Regions from separate parts of the Herbaspirillum sp. Her2 genome, predicted to be linked through region 2. Evidence: predicted binding sites of a transcription regulator. Region 2 holds the regulator's gene; each other region holds the start of a gene.
The links. Region 2 encodes FliA, which starts transcription of late flagellar genes. Its sites were predicted from a motif close to CTAAAGTTTNNNNNNNNNNNGCCGNTA; they were not measured.
Positions count from the first base shown of each region.

Region 1 (5,233 bases), 1.1 Mb from region 2:
GAAGCCATCTACAGTGAACTGCCCAAAAAACTGGATGAGCTAGTCGTCCCCAAGCAACAAGACGGCGTTTGGCATCGAATATTTACAACTTATTTTGTTGCCTGGAAGACAATTTTCTTTTGTCATTTCAACCAGGAAACCTTTTGATCAGGAAATTCCTGATTGGCGCGCAAAGTCACGAGCCTCCTCGCTCTTTGGCTGCCAGAATGGAAATCTTCACCAATATCCCGCAGTCGTGTAAGACGGACGCCTACAAGATGCTCGGGCTTCTCTCCGTCTAAAAATACCGACCAAGTCTAATTTCCCGCCTGTCCTGCCCCCCTCAGAATTGGCTTGCAGTCAAGTAAATGTAAGCGATTGTAAGCAGCTCGATGCAGCGTTCAGCCGCGTGAGCCGTAGGAAGTACTTACCGAGGTGGGGTGCAAATGAATACCAACGACATGATGGCGGAGATCCGCGATGCCAACCTGAGCTATCTCATGCTGGCGCAGCAAATGATCCGTTCGGACAAACCGACCGCAATCTTCCGTTTGGGTATCAGCGCCGAGATTGCCGATCTGATCGAAGGCTTGTCCAACGTGCAGATCATGAAGCTGGCGGCGACCAACATGATGTTGACCCGTTTCCGTTTCGACGACGGCGCCATCCTCGGCATGCTGACAAACTACAACAAGGACAAGAGCCTGGCGCAGTCACACGCAGCCATCCTGATGGCCTGCCAGCCCGGCGAGCAAATTTCGTAAAACAACAAGACAAAAAGCATGGCCGGCGCGGCCAGAGACAGTCAACGCGCCGGAGGGGAAGACGTTCTACAGAGTTATTCAGTTTCAGTCTTGCATTCATGCCTGAAAGTTCGCCCGCCCGGGGCCGGCGAATTGGGGTCAGGCAGTTTTATTACGAAATCACCGGGGGGTTGCACCATGGCTAAAAAGAGCGTTGTGACAGAGGCGCAGGAAATTCAGTTGGCCATTGAACTGATCAAACTGGGGGCACGCCTCCAGTTGCTGGAATCGGAAACCTCGCTGTCGCGCGAGCGACTGCTGAAGCTGTACAAGGAATTGAAGGGTGTCTCGCCGCCCAAGGGCATGCTGCCGTTCTCGACGGACTGGTTCATCACCTGGCAGCCCAATATCCATTCTTCGCTGTTCATCAACATTCACCGCTACCTGATCGAGCATGCCCGCATCAGTGGCATCGAGGCCGTCATGAAGGCCTACAAGCTCTACCTGGAGCAGGTCGGCTACAACGATGCCGGCGAGCCGGTGCTGTCGCTGACCCGTGCCTGGACGCTGGTGCGCTTCTTCGAAAGCAAGATGCTCATGACCACGCCCTGCTGCAAGTGCCACGGCCACTTCGTGGTGCATCGCCTGGACCTGCATCAGGACTACCTGTGCGGCCTGTGCCACATGCCCTCGCGCGCCGGCAAGACCAAGAAGGCCAAGGATGCGGTCATCATGGGTCTGGTCGAAGGCGCCATGCCTGTTGCTGCTTCCGCGCCCCTGGGCACCGAGCCGGTGCTGGCCGCCGTGGCCTGAGCCGGAACAGGGATGTACCGATGCCTTGCTGCTGGCGAGCAGCAGGGTGGTAATGGGCCAGGGTGTTCAACCAAAAAAGAATAAGGCCGATTGCCTCGATGTCCGAACCTGAGAATCACCCCGGTGCCGGGCGCAGGCCCCTGTGGCAGGCGCCGGCCATCCAGGCCTTGCTGCTGTTCGTGCTGGGCCTGATTGGTGCCAACGTGCTGGACGTGCTGTTCCAGCGCGCCGGTCTCGCTCCTCTTTCCCCCCTCCAGACTTCCCTGCTGCATGGCGTGATCGCTGCGCTTCTGGCACGACTGCGCCGCATGGCCGCGTGGTGGTGGCTGATCCTGCTGGTGTTCCCGCTGGCGGCGTTGGGCGTGGGTCAGTTGCACCTGCCGTCGTGGGTGTTCCTGGCGGTGTTCCTGTTCATGCTGGTGCTGTTCTGGTCGACCTTTCGCAGTCAGGTGCCGTTCTACCCTTCCGGGCAGAGTGCCTGGGATGCCGTGGCGGGTCTCTTGCCCGAGGGGCGGCCGATCCGTTTCATGGATATCGGCAGTGGCCTGGGCGGTGCCGTCCTGGACCTGTCGCGCCGCCGGCCCGAGAGTGAATTCACCGGCATCGAGATTGCGCCCTTGCCGTGGCTGGTGAGCCGGCTGCGGGCGGCACTGGCGGGCAATCGCTGCCGCTTCGTGCGCGGCGACTACCTGCTGCTGGATTTTGGTGACTATGACGTGGTGTTTGCCTATCTGTCACCGGCGGCGATGGAGGCGCTGTGGCACAAGGCGCGCGCTGAGATGAAGCCGGGGACACTGCTTCTGAGCTACGAATTTCATATCCCCGGTACCACTCCGGATGTGGTGGTCGAACCGGAGCACGGGGGCAGGGTGCTGCACGGATGGCGCATGTGAGGCGACACAGGTAAAGAAACCCTTTACAGGGGCTGCGAGACGCGACGTATCAAGTTTGCGCCAATTCAGCCGTAAATCGAAAAGGAAGGGCGTTTTTCGGATATGTATTCCCCCATTTGCTTGACTGGAATACCTGTAATCTGACGAACGTGAAAATACACTCAACGCCACAGGGACGGGAGTAGGCACTTGCTAGTCATCATTGGATATATCGTGGTCATGGGGTCCGTCTTCGGCGGCTTTGCCCTGTCGGGCGGCCACCTGGGGGCACTGTTCCAGCCACTCGAACTGCTCATGATCGGCGGCGCCGCGCTGGGCGCTTTCCTGGTCGGTAACAACAACAAGGCCATCAAGGCCACCATGAAGGCTTTGCCGACGGTCTTCAAGGGCAGCACCTACACCAAGGCGCTGTACATGGAACTGATGGCGCTACTCTTCGAGATCCTCACCAAATCCCGTAAAGAGGGTTTGATGTCGATCGAAGGCGACATCGAAGAGCCGGAAAGCAGCCCCATCTTCAGCAAGTACCCTGGCGTGCTGGCGGACCATCACCTGATCGAGTTCATGACCGATTACCTGCGCCTGATGGTGTCGGGCAACATGGATGCGTTCCAGATCGAAAACCTGATGGACAACGAAATCGAGACCCACCATCACGAGGGCGAGATTCCGGTGCACTGCATCGCCAAGCTGGGCGACGGCATGCCGGCCTTCGGTATCGTGGCGGCGGTGATGGGCGTGGTGCACACCATGGAGTCGGTGGGTATCCCTCCCTCCGAGCTGGGCATGCTGATCGCGCACGCGCTGGTCGGTACCTTCCTCGGTATTCTGCTGGCCTACGGTTTCGTGGGCCCGCTCTCCAGCTTGCTGGAACAGAAGCTGCACGAATCGACCAAGATCTACCAGTGCGTGAAGGTGACGTTGCTGGCGAGCCTGAATGGCTATGCGCCGGCACTGTCGATCGAATTCGGCCGCAAGGTCCTGTTCTCGACCGAACGTCCGACCTTCCTCGAACTGGAAGAGCACGTCAAGCAGGCCAAGGGCAAGTAAGCGGTCGGCAGGCCGGCCAGGGGAGGCCGGCAGGCAGGGCGATTCACACAGACATCAGTATTGAAGCAGGAGCACAGGCATGGCCGACGAAGGTCTACGTCCCATTATCGTCAAGCGGATCAAGAAAGGCGGCGGGGGTCACCATGGTGGCGCCTGGAAGATTGCGTACGCCGACTTCGTGACCGCGATGATGGCCTTCTTCCTGCTGATGTGGCTGCTGGGATCGACCGCCAAGGGCGACCTGAACGGGATCGCCGAATACTTCAAGACGCCGCTGAAGGTGGCCATGGCCGGCGGTTCCGGCAGTGGTGATGCCAACACGGTGCTGCCCGGCGGCGGCAAGGATCTGACCCGCCAGGACGGCCAGCTGCGCAAGGGCGAGAACGATGTGGTCTCGCGCAAGCAGAACCTGAAACAGGCACAGCAGGAGCTGGAACGCGCCGAGCGCACCCGGCTGGAAGAACTGAAGTCGCGCCTGGAAAAGGCCATCGATTCCAATCCTACCTTGAAGCAGTTCAAGAACCAGCTGTTGATCGACATCACCTCGGAAGGCCTGCGCATCCAGATCGTGGACGAGAAGAACCGTCCCATGTTTGCCCTGGCCAGTGCGCAACTGCAGCCCTATACCAAGGAGATCCTGCATGAGATCGGCCGCACATTGAACGACGTGCCCAACAAGATCAGCCTGTCCGGCCACACCGATGCCACGCCTTATTCGCGCGGCGAGAAGGGCTACAGCAACTGGGAACTGTCGGCTGACCGCGCCAATGCTTCGCGCCGCGAACTCATTACCGGCGGCATGGACGAATCGAAGGTGCTGCGGGTGGTGGGCTTGTCCTCGGCGGTGCTGCTGGACAAGGAAGATCCGTTCAACCCGATCAACCGCCGCATCAGCATCATCGTCATGAACAAGAAGGCGGAAGAACTGGTGGAAAAGGATAGCGGCTCGTTGAACGTCCCCACCGATGCCAGCGATGAAGATGTGCAGCAAGGGCTGAGTGCGCCGGCCAAGAACTGATAACAGATGCCACGCCGGCGCGGGTGCGCGCGGTTTGCCAATGAAGCAGAAGTGTTCCAATTGAACAGGGGAAGAGAGCCGGATATGCCGACCAAGACCATGCTGCAGGAGCTCAAGCGCTTGTTGCTCGATACTGCCAGCGGCGGCAGCCGCCAATTGACGGAAGTGGAGTCGGACCTGGTCCAGACCAACATCCTGCTGGGCGAAGCCATCGGCAAGCTGGGCAACAGTTTCATGGAGCTGCATCGCGCGGTACAGATACAGCAATCCATCCTGGAAGGCCTGATGAACGGCAGCGGTCAGTTCGACAGCGCGAGCATCGATCAGCTCAAGGCCACCCAGGGCGAAGTCAGCCACTACGTCAACGCGGCCGTGACCGGCTTGCAGTTCCAGGACATGACCAGCCAGCTGCTGGAACGCATCGTGCGCCGCGTGATCGGCCTGCGTGAAGCGCTGGGGGTCCTGAGTGCGAACAGCTTCGAGATCGTCCCCGAGCAGGGCCAGACCGACGAAGAGGTCAAGGAATTGCTGGCCAGCACGGTGCAGGCGATTGAAGAGCGCCTCAACATGCTCGATACCGGGCTCTGGAAAGCAGTGCGCCAGACCCGCATGGAAAGTGGCGACATCGAGCTGTTCTGATCGGTGGCTGGCTGAGTGGTACAAGATTGAACTAGGTCATTCCGGCCTTGGCTGGGCGGTAGGTCGGTGGCCAAGGGTGCGGCATAATGCATACGCGC
Region 1 covers NZ_CM176331.1:1,064,501-1,069,733, forward strand. The annotation lists gene flhD (flagellar transcriptional regulator FlhD) at 426-743, shown strand; gene flhC (flagellar transcriptional regulator FlhC) at 921-1,535, shown strand; gene ACWHXP_RS04920 (class I SAM-dependent methyltransferase) at 1,634-2,428, shown strand; gene motA (flagellar motor stator protein MotA) at 2,618-3,478, shown strand; gene motB (flagellar motor protein MotB) at 3,558-4,496, shown strand; gene ACWHXP_RS04935 (hypothetical protein) at 4,581-5,135, shown strand.
Region 1: the regulator FliA is predicted to act here: its motif matches at 2,477-2,503, upstream of motA (flagellar motor stator protein MotA).

Region 2 (5,233 bases):
GCAAGAAATTCGCCCAGGAAGTCGGTTTCCTGTCGCCGCCGATTCACATCCGCGACAACCTGGAACTGAAGCCGTCGGCCTACCGCATCACCCTGAAGGGTGTGGAAGTGGGCAACGGCGAGGCGCATGCCGGCCAGTACTTGGCCATCAATCCGGGCATGGTGACTGGTCCGCTGCCAGGGATGATGACCTCCGATCCCGCTTTCGGCCTGCCGGCCGTGTGGATCGACAGCAGCCTGCGCGAACAGGCTTCCACCATGGGTTACACCGTGGTCGATGCCGGTACCGTGGTGGCGACGCACCTGAATCACCTCATCACCACGCACGCGGCCGAGCTGCTGGGCCGCCAGGAAGTGCAGAGCCTGCTGGATCACCTGGCCAAGGAAGCCCCCAAGCTGGTGGAAGACCTGGTGCCCAAGATGCTGCCGCTGGGCACGCTGCAGAAGGTCTTGCAGAACCTCTTGCTGGAAGGCGTGCATATCCGCGATATGCGCACTATCATCGAAACATTGGCCGAACACGCCGCCCGCATTCAGGATCCGACCGACCTGACGGCGATTGTACGGATTGCGCTGGGACGCGCCATCGTGCAACAGATTTTCCCGGGCGAGAGCGAGCTGGCCGTCATGGCCCTCGATTCCAAGCTCGAACGCCTGCTCATGCAGGCACTGCAGGCCAGTGGCGACACCGGCGGCATCGAGCCGGGCCTGGCCGATTCGCTGGTGCAGCAGACCGAAATGGCGGCGCAGCGCCAGGAGCAGATGGGCCTGTCGCCCGTGCTGCTGGTCGGCGCACCGCTGCGGACCTTGCTGGCGCGCTTCCTGCGCCGCGCCATGCCGCAGTTGCGCGTGCTGTCGCACGCTGAAGTACCCGAGTCGAAAACGATTAAAGTTACCAGCCTAGTTGGAGGGCAAGCATGAACGTCAAGAAATTTATCGCCAATTCTTCTCGCGAGGCCTGGCGTCAGGTGCGCGAGGCGCTTGGCCCGGATGCCGTCATTCTCTCCAACCGCAATATTCCTGACGGGGTGGAGATCCTGGCCATGGCCAACGAGGACATGACCACCCTGGTGGCCCCGACCGGCGCGCGCGACCCCAATGCTCGCCCGCAGGCGGCCTCGCTGCAGCAGCAGTCCGGTGCGCCGAACGCACAGCAGGCCAAGCGTCCGGCGCTGCTGTCGTCGCCGCTGGCCCAGCAGCCGCCCCGCGCCGCGCGCCCCGAGCATGCGCCATTGCTGGACCAGCCGGCCCACGGCCGCGCGCCTGCGCGCCCGGTGGAAGCTGCTCCGGCCAGCGATGCCCGCGTCTGGCGCAGCCGCCGTGCGGAGCAGGAGGCCGGTGGCCGTCCGGCCTCGGCCCAGCAGGCGCAGGAATCTGGTGAACATGACCAGCGTCCACGTTCGGCCCTGCCTGAATTCGATGGCAAGGACTACGACGAAATCCTTTCCGAAGTCATGAGCGAGATCCGCTCCATGCGCGGCGTGCTGGAAACCCAGCTGGCCGAGATTTCCTGGGGCGGTACGCAGAAACGCGATCCGCTCAAGGGCGTGGTACTGAAGGAAATGCTGGCGGCCGGCTTCTCGGCCAGCCTGTCGCGCCTGATCACCGAAAACCTGCCTGCCAACTCCAAGTCGCAGGACATCATGTTCTGGGTCAAGTCGGTGCTGGCGCGCAATCTCAATACCCTGGCCAACGAAAACGAACTGCTGGAAAACGGCGGCGTCTTCGCGCTGGTCGGCCCCACTGGCGTTGGCAAGACCACCACCACCGCCAAGCTGGCGGCGCGCTGCGTGATGCGCCACGGCTCCGGCAAGCTGGCCCTGATCACGACCGACGGCTACCGTATCGGTGGTTACGAACAACTGCGCATCTACGGCAAGATCCTGGGTGTGATGGTGCACTCGGTCAAGGATGAGACCGACCTGCGCATCGCCCTGGAAGAGCTCAAGGGCAAGCACACCGTACTGATCGATACCGCCGGTGTCGGCCAGCGCGACCAGATGGTGGCCGAGCAGGACGCCATGCTGGCCGGTGCCGGCGTGGACATCAAGCGCCTGCTGTGCCTCAATGCCACCGCCACCGGCGGTACGCTCAATGAAGTGGTACATGCCTATTCCAGCTCCGGGCTGGCCGGCTGCATCATCACCAAGCTGGACGAAGCCGCCACCATCGGCAACGTGCTGGATGTGGTGATCCGCCACAAGCTCAACCTGCATTACGTGGCCAATGGCCAGCGCGTGCCGGAAGACCTGCACGTGGCCAACAAGCTTTATCTCGCCGACCGTGCCTTCAAGCAGAAGCGTGAAACGGCCCCTTTCGAATTCCAGGAAGGTGAGTTGCCGGGCGTGATCGGTCCTACTGCCATGTCCATGAATGACCGGGGACTGCGTGAGGTGAGCTTTGGCTAGTTACGATATCGACCAGGCAGCAGGGTTGCGCCGGATGCTGGAGCGTCCGGTGCCCAGGCTGTTCACCTTCTTCTCGGTGCTGGGTGAGGAAGAGAAGAGTGCCATGCTCATCAATCTGGCGGCGTCACTGTCACAGGCCAAGCACAGCGTGCTGGTGGTGGATGGCGACGTGGCCACAACCGGTCTGCTGACCCGCATCGGCCTGCGTCACGACGTGGCGACGCTGCAGGAAGTAGCGCGCATGGAGCGTCCCATGGCGGAAGCCACACGGCTCCTGCCGGAAGGTTTTTCGATGGCGCGCATCGCCCGCCGCAACGTGCCCTCGGCGACCGATCCGCATGCCGGCCGTCTGGCGGAGATCTTCGACAGCCTCATCGAGCAGGCCGAGATCACACTGGTCAATGGCGTGCTGGCACGCGACCTGTCGCTGCCTGTGCCGACCATGGAAATGGGTGAGATCGTGATCCAGGTCTCGACTACGGCGTCTTCGATCAAGGCGGCTTATGTGCTCCTCAAGAGCCTGAGCGACCGCATCGGTCGCCGTCCTTTCAGTCTCATCGTCAACGATGCCACCGAAGCCGAAGCCCGTACCGTCTACGCCAACATGGCCCAAGCGGCCAGCCGCTACCTGGCGGCGCAGCTCAATTTCATCGGCGCGATTCCGGCGGATGACCATATTCGCCGCGCCACCGGACAGGGGCGGGCGGTGATGGACGTGTTTCCCTTTGCCGGTGCCGCGCTGGCCTTCCAGCGCCTGTCCAAGCGCTTCACCGCCGGTCCGGATGCGGCCCGCAGCAGCTACGGGATGGCCACCGACGGCGCCAGTCTGGGAGTGTGACGTGCATGTATAACGTCAAGGGAAAAAAGGGCAAGAACGACGTACTGGAGCAGCATGCGCCGCTGGTCAAGAAACTGGCGCATCAGCTCAAGGCCAAGCTGCCCCCCAGCGTAGAGGTGGACGACCTGATCCAGGCCGGCATGATGGGCTTGCTCGACGCCGTCAACCGCTACGAGGAAACCCATGGCGCGCAGTTCGAGACCTACGCCGTGCAGCGTATCCGTGGTGCCATGCTGGATGAGCTGCGCAGCAGCGACTGGCTGCCGCGCAGCATCCGCCAGAATGCGCGCAAGGTGGAGGAAGCCATGCAGTCCCTGCTGCAGCAACTGGGCCGCCAGCCGCAAGAAGCGGAAGTGGCGCAGCACATGAAGATCAGCCTGGCCGAGTATCAGTCGCTGCTGACCGACTGCGGCGGCCACCAGTTGATCTATTACGAAGATTTCCACGACGACGATGGCGGCCACGAACACTTCCTGGACCGCTACCAGACCGGCGACGGCGAGGATGATCCGCTGCAGAGCCTGATCAATGGCGGTTTCCGCGAAGCCGTGGTGGATTCCATCAAGGCCTTGCCCGAGCGTGAGCAGATCCTGATGGCGCTCTACTACGAGCAGGAAATGAACCTCAAGGAAATCGGCGCCGTCATGGGCGTTTCCGAATCGCGCGTGTGCCAGTTGCACAGCCAGGCGATCTCGCGCATGCGTTCGTATCTGCGCGAGCATTCCTGGAGCGGGGTGGCCTGAGGCTGCCTGCCTTCAGGGCGCAGATCCGAGAGAGGACGCAGGACTCGTTAACGACAAAGCCCGGCAAATGCCGGGCTTTTTGTTGATGCGATCTTGCTGTGCTTCCGTGAGCGGGAAGCGGCTGAAACTTATACCACGCCCAGACGGCGTCCCGAGGATCGGATGCTGTTCTGGCCGTCCGGGCCATAGAAATTGCCGGTGCCGGTCTTGCCTTGCAGGATGGTCAGGGCGCTCTGATTGATGGAGAGCTTCTTGCCAATCAGCAGGCCATTGACGCGGTTCAGTTCCTTGGCGTCCTGCGCCAGTTCGAACAGGCTGGCCCAGATCTCGCGGTCAGCGTCGCTGGCTTGCTCATTCATCCACTGTTGCATGCCGCTTTCATCTGCACTGTAGCCGAGGCTGCCCAGCAGCGCGTGGCGATTGCCGGCCAGCGTGGACATTTCAGCAACGATAGCGGCCTTTTCGGTAATGATGTCGGTCAGGCCTTCGGCGGTGGCTTCCGCCAGCAGTGCCTGTTCCTGGCTCAGTTTTTCCACCAGGCGCGACAGCGCGGCGTGTTCCAGGGACAGGTTGCTGGCCGGATTCATGCGAAAGATCCTCTGAGCGGTAAAACGGGAATCAGGCCGGGCGGGCGCTGATGAGATTCTTGACAGTATCGATCACGCCGTCGGCGATCTTGTCGGCATCGATCTGGAAAGTGCCGTTGGCGATGGCCGCTTTCAGCTTTTCCACTTTTTCGGCATTGAAACCGCCGTTTTTGGTGTCCTTGGTTTCCAGCGCCTGATAGGTGCTGGACAAGCGCACGCTGTCCGAAGCCGCTTTGGTGGCGGCCGGGTCGGTGCCCGCAGGATTGGCGGCAGTCGTGTTGCGGGTCTGCGTTTGCGTCTGCTCGGTGTTGAGGGCAGCAGATTTGAGGGCGTCGTTAACGTTCACGGCAGTATTCCTTGTAGGGTGGGGGCGCTTCGCACCCGCCTGTCGTATGGATTATCGACCAGTTCTGGGCAAACTTTAACATTCCCGCACCTGAATTAAGCTGAATTCGGGTACTTTTCTTCATATTCCTGTCCGGGCGATCCGCTGCGTTCCGCGCAGGACTTGCCCTGCGGGAAATTGCTTCATATCAATAGAGAAACCGCGGCCACCGGCTCAATAGTTGATTTCCAGAATCCCGCCCGCTTTGGCAATACCGCTCACCACCTGGCCGGCCGCCGTCCGGGCCTGGGCCATCTGGCCTTCGTTGGCATT
Region 2 covers NZ_CM176331.1:2,150,456-2,155,688, reverse strand. The annotation lists gene flhA (flagellar biosynthesis protein FlhA) at 1-920, shown strand, start outside; gene flhF (flagellar biosynthesis GTPase FlhF) at 917-2,407, shown strand; gene ACWHXP_RS09755 (MinD/ParA family ATP-binding protein) at 2,442-3,245, shown strand; gene ACWHXP_RS09750 (RNA polymerase sigma factor FliA) at 3,251-3,988, shown strand; gene ACWHXP_RS09745 (flagella synthesis protein FlgN) at 4,117-4,575, opposite strand; gene flgM (flagellar biosynthesis anti-sigma factor FlgM) at 4,607-4,921, opposite strand; gene flgA (flagellar basal body P-ring formation chaperone FlgA) at 5,135-5,233, opposite strand, start outside.

Region 3 (5,233 bases), 1.1 Mb from region 2:
CCCGCGCTGTCCACCCACGAGCCCGAGACCGCCCGCGAGCCCTTGCCCGACCTGCTCTTGCGGCCGATTGCAACGGATGACCTGGGCCACTGCCACCGGCTGTCGCTGCGCTTCAAGTGGCCGCACCGGCTGGAAGACTGGAATTTCCTGCTGCAGATGGGGCAAGGCTACCTGCTGGAAAACACCGCCGCGGACGCGGCGCTGCGCACCGTCGGCAGCGTGGTCTGCACCACCTATGGCGAGCACCACGCCGTCATCGGCATGCTGCTGGTGCAGACCGAGTTGCAGCGGCGCGGCCTGGGACGGCGGCTGATGCAGCATGCAGCCAGCGAGGTCAATGGCCGCAGCCTCATCGTCAACGCGACAGCGGCCGGCATGCCGCTCTACAAGCAACTGGGTTTCGTGCAGCAGGATGTGCTGCACCAGTTCCAGGGCTCGTCAGCGCAGCCGGTGCTGGTGTCGCTGCCACCGGGCGAGCGCGTGCGGCCGATGGGCAAGAATGATGTCCATCGCCTGCTGGAACTGGATGCGCAGGCCACCGGCATGGATCGCAGCAAGCTGCTGCTGGCCCTGTTGGAGATATCCGAAGGCGTGGCACTGGACCGCGATGGCGAGATGCTGGGCTTTGCGCTGGTGCGCCGCTTCGGCCATGGCCGCGTGATCGGGCCGGTGGTGGCACCCGACGCGGAACGCGCCAAGGGATTGATCGCACACTGGATCAATACCTATTCGGACTCCTTCATCCGCATCGACGTGTTCGAATCGAGCGGCCTGCCGGCCTGGTTCGACAAGCTGGGCCTGACCTGCGTGGACCATGTCACGCGCATGTGCAAGGGTGAGCCGCCGGTACGTGATGCGGGCATGCAGCTGTTCTCCATCGTCAACCAGGCGCTGGGCTGAGGCTGGGCTGACGTGTCCGCGCTGCTGCCGCAGAAAATGCCGCAGCAGCGCGCAAAACCCATGAAGATGCTTTTTCAGCCCCGCATCTTGCGCATCGCCTGCGAGGCCGAGGGCATAGGATAGAACACATGCCGGTTGTGCCGTTTGCCTGCACGGCCTTGTTCAACGCATCTTCAGCGAGTCCACCTCTATGCAAACTTCCGCCCTGGCCGCGCTCGACCGCAGCCACCTGATCCACCCCGTTGCCAGCTTCCGCGAGCATGAAGAACTGGGACCCATCATCCTCAGGTCGGGCCAGGGTGCCTACCTGACCGATCACCAGGACAAGCAGTTGCTGGATGCCTTCTCGGGACTGTGGTGCGTCAATACCGGCTATGGCCAGGAAAGCGTGATCCGCGCCGCGACCGAACAGATGCAGCGCCTGCCGTATGCCACCGGCTATTTCCACTTCGCCTCGGAACCGGCCATCCTGCTGGCCAAGAAACTGGTGGACATCAGCCCGGCGTCGCTCAAGCACGTGTATTTCACCTTGGGGGGTTCCGATGCGGTGGATGCGGCCATTCGCTACATCACGCACTATCACAACTCCATCGGCAAGCCGACCAAAAAGCATTTCATCTCGCTGCAGCGTGGCTATCACGGTTCGTCCTCGGTGGGCGCGGGCCTGACTGCATTGCCCAATTTCCATTACAACTTCAACCTGCCGCTGCCGACCCAGCATTACCTGCCCTCGCCTTACCCTTACCGCAGCGAGCTGCAGGGCGATGAAGCGATCATCGCGGCCTCGGTGCAATCGCTGCGCGACAAGGTCGCCGAACTGGGCGCGGACAATGTGGCGGCGTTCTTCTGCGAACCGATCCAGGGTTCCGGCGGCGTGGTGGTGCCGCCCAAAGGCTGGCTCAAGGCCATGCAGCTGGCCTGCAACCAGCTGGACATCCTGTTCGTGGTGGACGAGGTCATCACCGGCTTCGGCCGCACCGGCCCGATGTTCGCCTGCCTGGACGAAGACGTGCAGCCCGACCTGATGACCATGGCCAAGGGCCTCACCGCCGGCTATGCGCCGATGGGCGCGGTGATGATGTCGGACCGTGTCTACAACGGCATTGCCGATGGCGCACCGATGAGCACCGTGGTCGGCCATGGCCAGACCTACTCGGCCCATCCGGTCAGTGCGGCGGTGGCGCTGGAGGTCCTGCGGCTGTATGAGGAAGGCGGTCTGCTGGAAAACGGCCGGCGCCTGGAACCGGTCTTCGCCGGCGGCCTGCGCGCCCTGCTCGATCATCCGCTGGTGGGCGATGCGCGCAGCCGTGGCCTGCTGGGCGCACTGGAACTGGTGGCTGACAAGCAGACCAAGGCACGCTTTGCACCCGAGCTGAAGCTGCACGATCGCATCTTCCAGGTGGCCTATCGCCATGGGCTGGTGTTCCGCGCCTTCGGCGACAACATCCTCGGCTTCGCGCCCGCGCTGTGCTACACGGAAGAGGATTTCGCGCTGATGTTTGCGCGCCTGCGGGCCATCCTCGATGAAGTGCTGGCCCAACCCGAGGTGCGCCAGGCCGTGCGCTGAGCCGGCCCATGCGAGTATCGCCTCCGGCACGATGGGGAAATCGCCGCCGGAGGGGTTAAAATGCCCTGCTACATCCTGCCGGATTGCGCTGCGTGCGATACGCGAGGCAAACCGGCAGGCTGAGTCGAATAACCCGAGGCAACATGATGACTAACGGCGCGTTGAAACTGGACCGGATCGATCTGAGGATTTTGTGTCACCTGCAGCAGAATAGCCGCATTACCAATGTAATCCTGGCCGACGCCGTCGGCCTCTCGCCCAGTCCCTGCCTGATCCGCGTCAAGCGCCTGGAGAAGGCCGGCTACATCAGCGGCTATGGCGCGTATATCCGTCTGGAGAAACTGGCCGACGTCCAGATCGTGTTCACCGAGGTGACGCTGTCGGACCATCGGCGCGAAGACTTCGCCAAGTTCGAAGCCACCATCCGCAACGTCGATGAAATCATCGAATGCCATCTGGTCAGCGGTGGCTATGACTACCTGCTCAAGTTCATGACCCGCAGCGTGGTGCACTACCAGAGCGTAATCGAATCGCTGCTGGAACAGAACCTGCGCATCGAGAAGTATTTCAGCTACATCGTCATCAAGTCGCCCTTCATCAAGCATCACTATCCGCTGGAAAAATTCATCCAGACCTGAGCCCCATGGGCTGGCCACCGCCGGCCGGTACCGTGCGGTGGCAGCCTGGCACGCCCTGCATGTGGCGGCTGCGCTGTCTGCACCGTTTTTCGGTACGTTTTGCTGGCCTTTATCCTCGCCTTTTTCCTGCCCTTTTTTCTGTACAGACGATCGCGGACCCTCCTGATCGTTTTTGCACACCCCCCTGTCAATTTCCGCACAGCAAGCCTTTTCCAGCGCGGCAAGCCCTCGGCCTCATCTTTACATTTATGCCCTCCGCGATGGCCGGATTGCGGCATCTCCATCCAATCTCCACAAATTCCCCAGAAAAACACGACTATTGGTCAGCAAACTCCCCTTTACTTTTGTAAAGACGTGCCGTTAACCTTCGGGTGCGCTGACGAAGGGTCAGTTTCTCAAATTACAAGAACATCACGTTTGCTTAGGGGGCAACATGGCAACTTCCACGGGGACGATCTCGACATCGGCCGGTCCGCTTGACGTTTCGACGCTGGTCAACCAGCTCATCGCGGTCGAGAGCAAGTCCAAGCTCACACCGCTGAAGACCAAGGAAAGCGGCTTCAATACGCTCATTTCCGCGTATGGCTCGCTGAAGAATGCGCTGACCAGCTATCAAAGCGCCCTGAAGGTCATGACGGCCGCCAGCTTCAGTGCGCAGAAGACCACCGTGTCCAATGCCGGCACCGGCACCAGCCTGACCACCGATCCGTTCACGGCAGAGGCCAACAGTGACGACTCGACCAAGGTCCTGGCACAGAAGTTGAAATCCGGTGGCTATGCCAGCGGCACCACCTTCAATGCCGGCGACTCGATCGCCATCAAGATCGGCACCAACTCGCCCACCTTCATCACGCTGCAGGCCAATGCCACCCTGGCGGGTCTGCGCGACACCATCAATGCCTCCAAGGCCGGCGTGACGGCCTCCATCGTCACCGATGGCAGCGGCGACCATCTGGTCCTGGAATCCAATACCGGCGGCACGGCCAACACCATCAAGGTCACGGCCAACAATTCGCTGTCCGGGCTGAGCTATGACCCCAGCGTGTCGGGCTCGGTGACGCAGATCCAGGCCCCGCGCGATACCACCAAGGCCGCCGCCGGCAAGTACAGCATCGGCGTGAGCCAGCTGGCACAGGCGGTCAAGGTCAGCTCGGCCGGCATCGTGCCGGGCACCACCTTCGACAATGGCGTGCTGGCCATCAAGACCGGCAATGGCTCGACCACGCTGATCCAGCCCAAGACCAATACCCTGGCCGGTGTGCGCGATGCCATCAACGCCAGCGAAGCGGGCGTCAATGCGGCCATCGTCAGCGACGGCACCAACGACCACCTGGTGCTCACCGCCAAGGACAGCGGCGCGGCCAACAGCCTGCGGGTCAGCGGCACCGGCAATTTCGCGGTGTTCAACTTCGATCCCAGCGGCACCGTCACCACCACGGGCGTAGCGACCAACCAGACTTACAGCAGCGGCAGCCTGGCGCTGCAGGTCGGCAGCAAGTCCTTCACCATCACCCCGACCGATCTCGACAACAGCGGTGCCATCGGCCTGAACGACGTGATGAAAGCCATCAACGATGCCAATACCGGCGTGACCGCCAGCATCAGCAACGACGGCAGCAATGACCATCTGGTGCTCACGCCGGCCGGCACGGATCCGATCAAGCTGGTCGGCAGCAATGACTATGCCAGCCTGTCCGGCAGCAGCATGGGGCAATTGGCCAAGGCGCAGGATGCCAAGCTGACCATCGATGGCGTGGCGGTGACCAGCACCACCAACAAGGTCAGCAATGCGATTTCGGGCGTGACGCTGAACCTGGCGAAGGTGACGACGGCGGCGGACAATTTCTCGCTGTCCATCGCCAATGACACCAGCGGCCTGTCGACGGCGGCCAACAGTTTCGTGACGGCCTACAACAACCTGGCCAAGGCCGTGACCAACCTCACCAAGCAGACCCCGTCCACCACCAAGGGCCAGGCCAGCACCGGCTCGCCGCTGGCAGCGGAATCTTCCGTGCTGAACATGATGACGCAGATCCGCGGCACCATGCTGGGCGCACTGGGCGACGATGGCGGCATGAACCTGTCGCAGGTGGGGATCTCGTTCCAGAAGGATGGCACGCTGGCGCTG
Region 3 covers NZ_CM176331.1:3,232,141-3,237,373, forward strand. The annotation lists gene ACWHXP_RS14670 (GNAT family N-acetyltransferase) at 1-900, shown strand, start outside; gene ACWHXP_RS14675 (aspartate aminotransferase family protein) at 1,091-2,467, shown strand; gene ACWHXP_RS14680 (Lrp/AsnC family transcriptional regulator) at 2,611-3,105, shown strand; gene fliD (flagellar filament capping protein FliD) at 3,539-5,233, shown strand, end outside.
Region 3: the regulator FliA is predicted to act here: its motif matches at 3,442-3,468, upstream of fliD (flagellar filament capping protein FliD).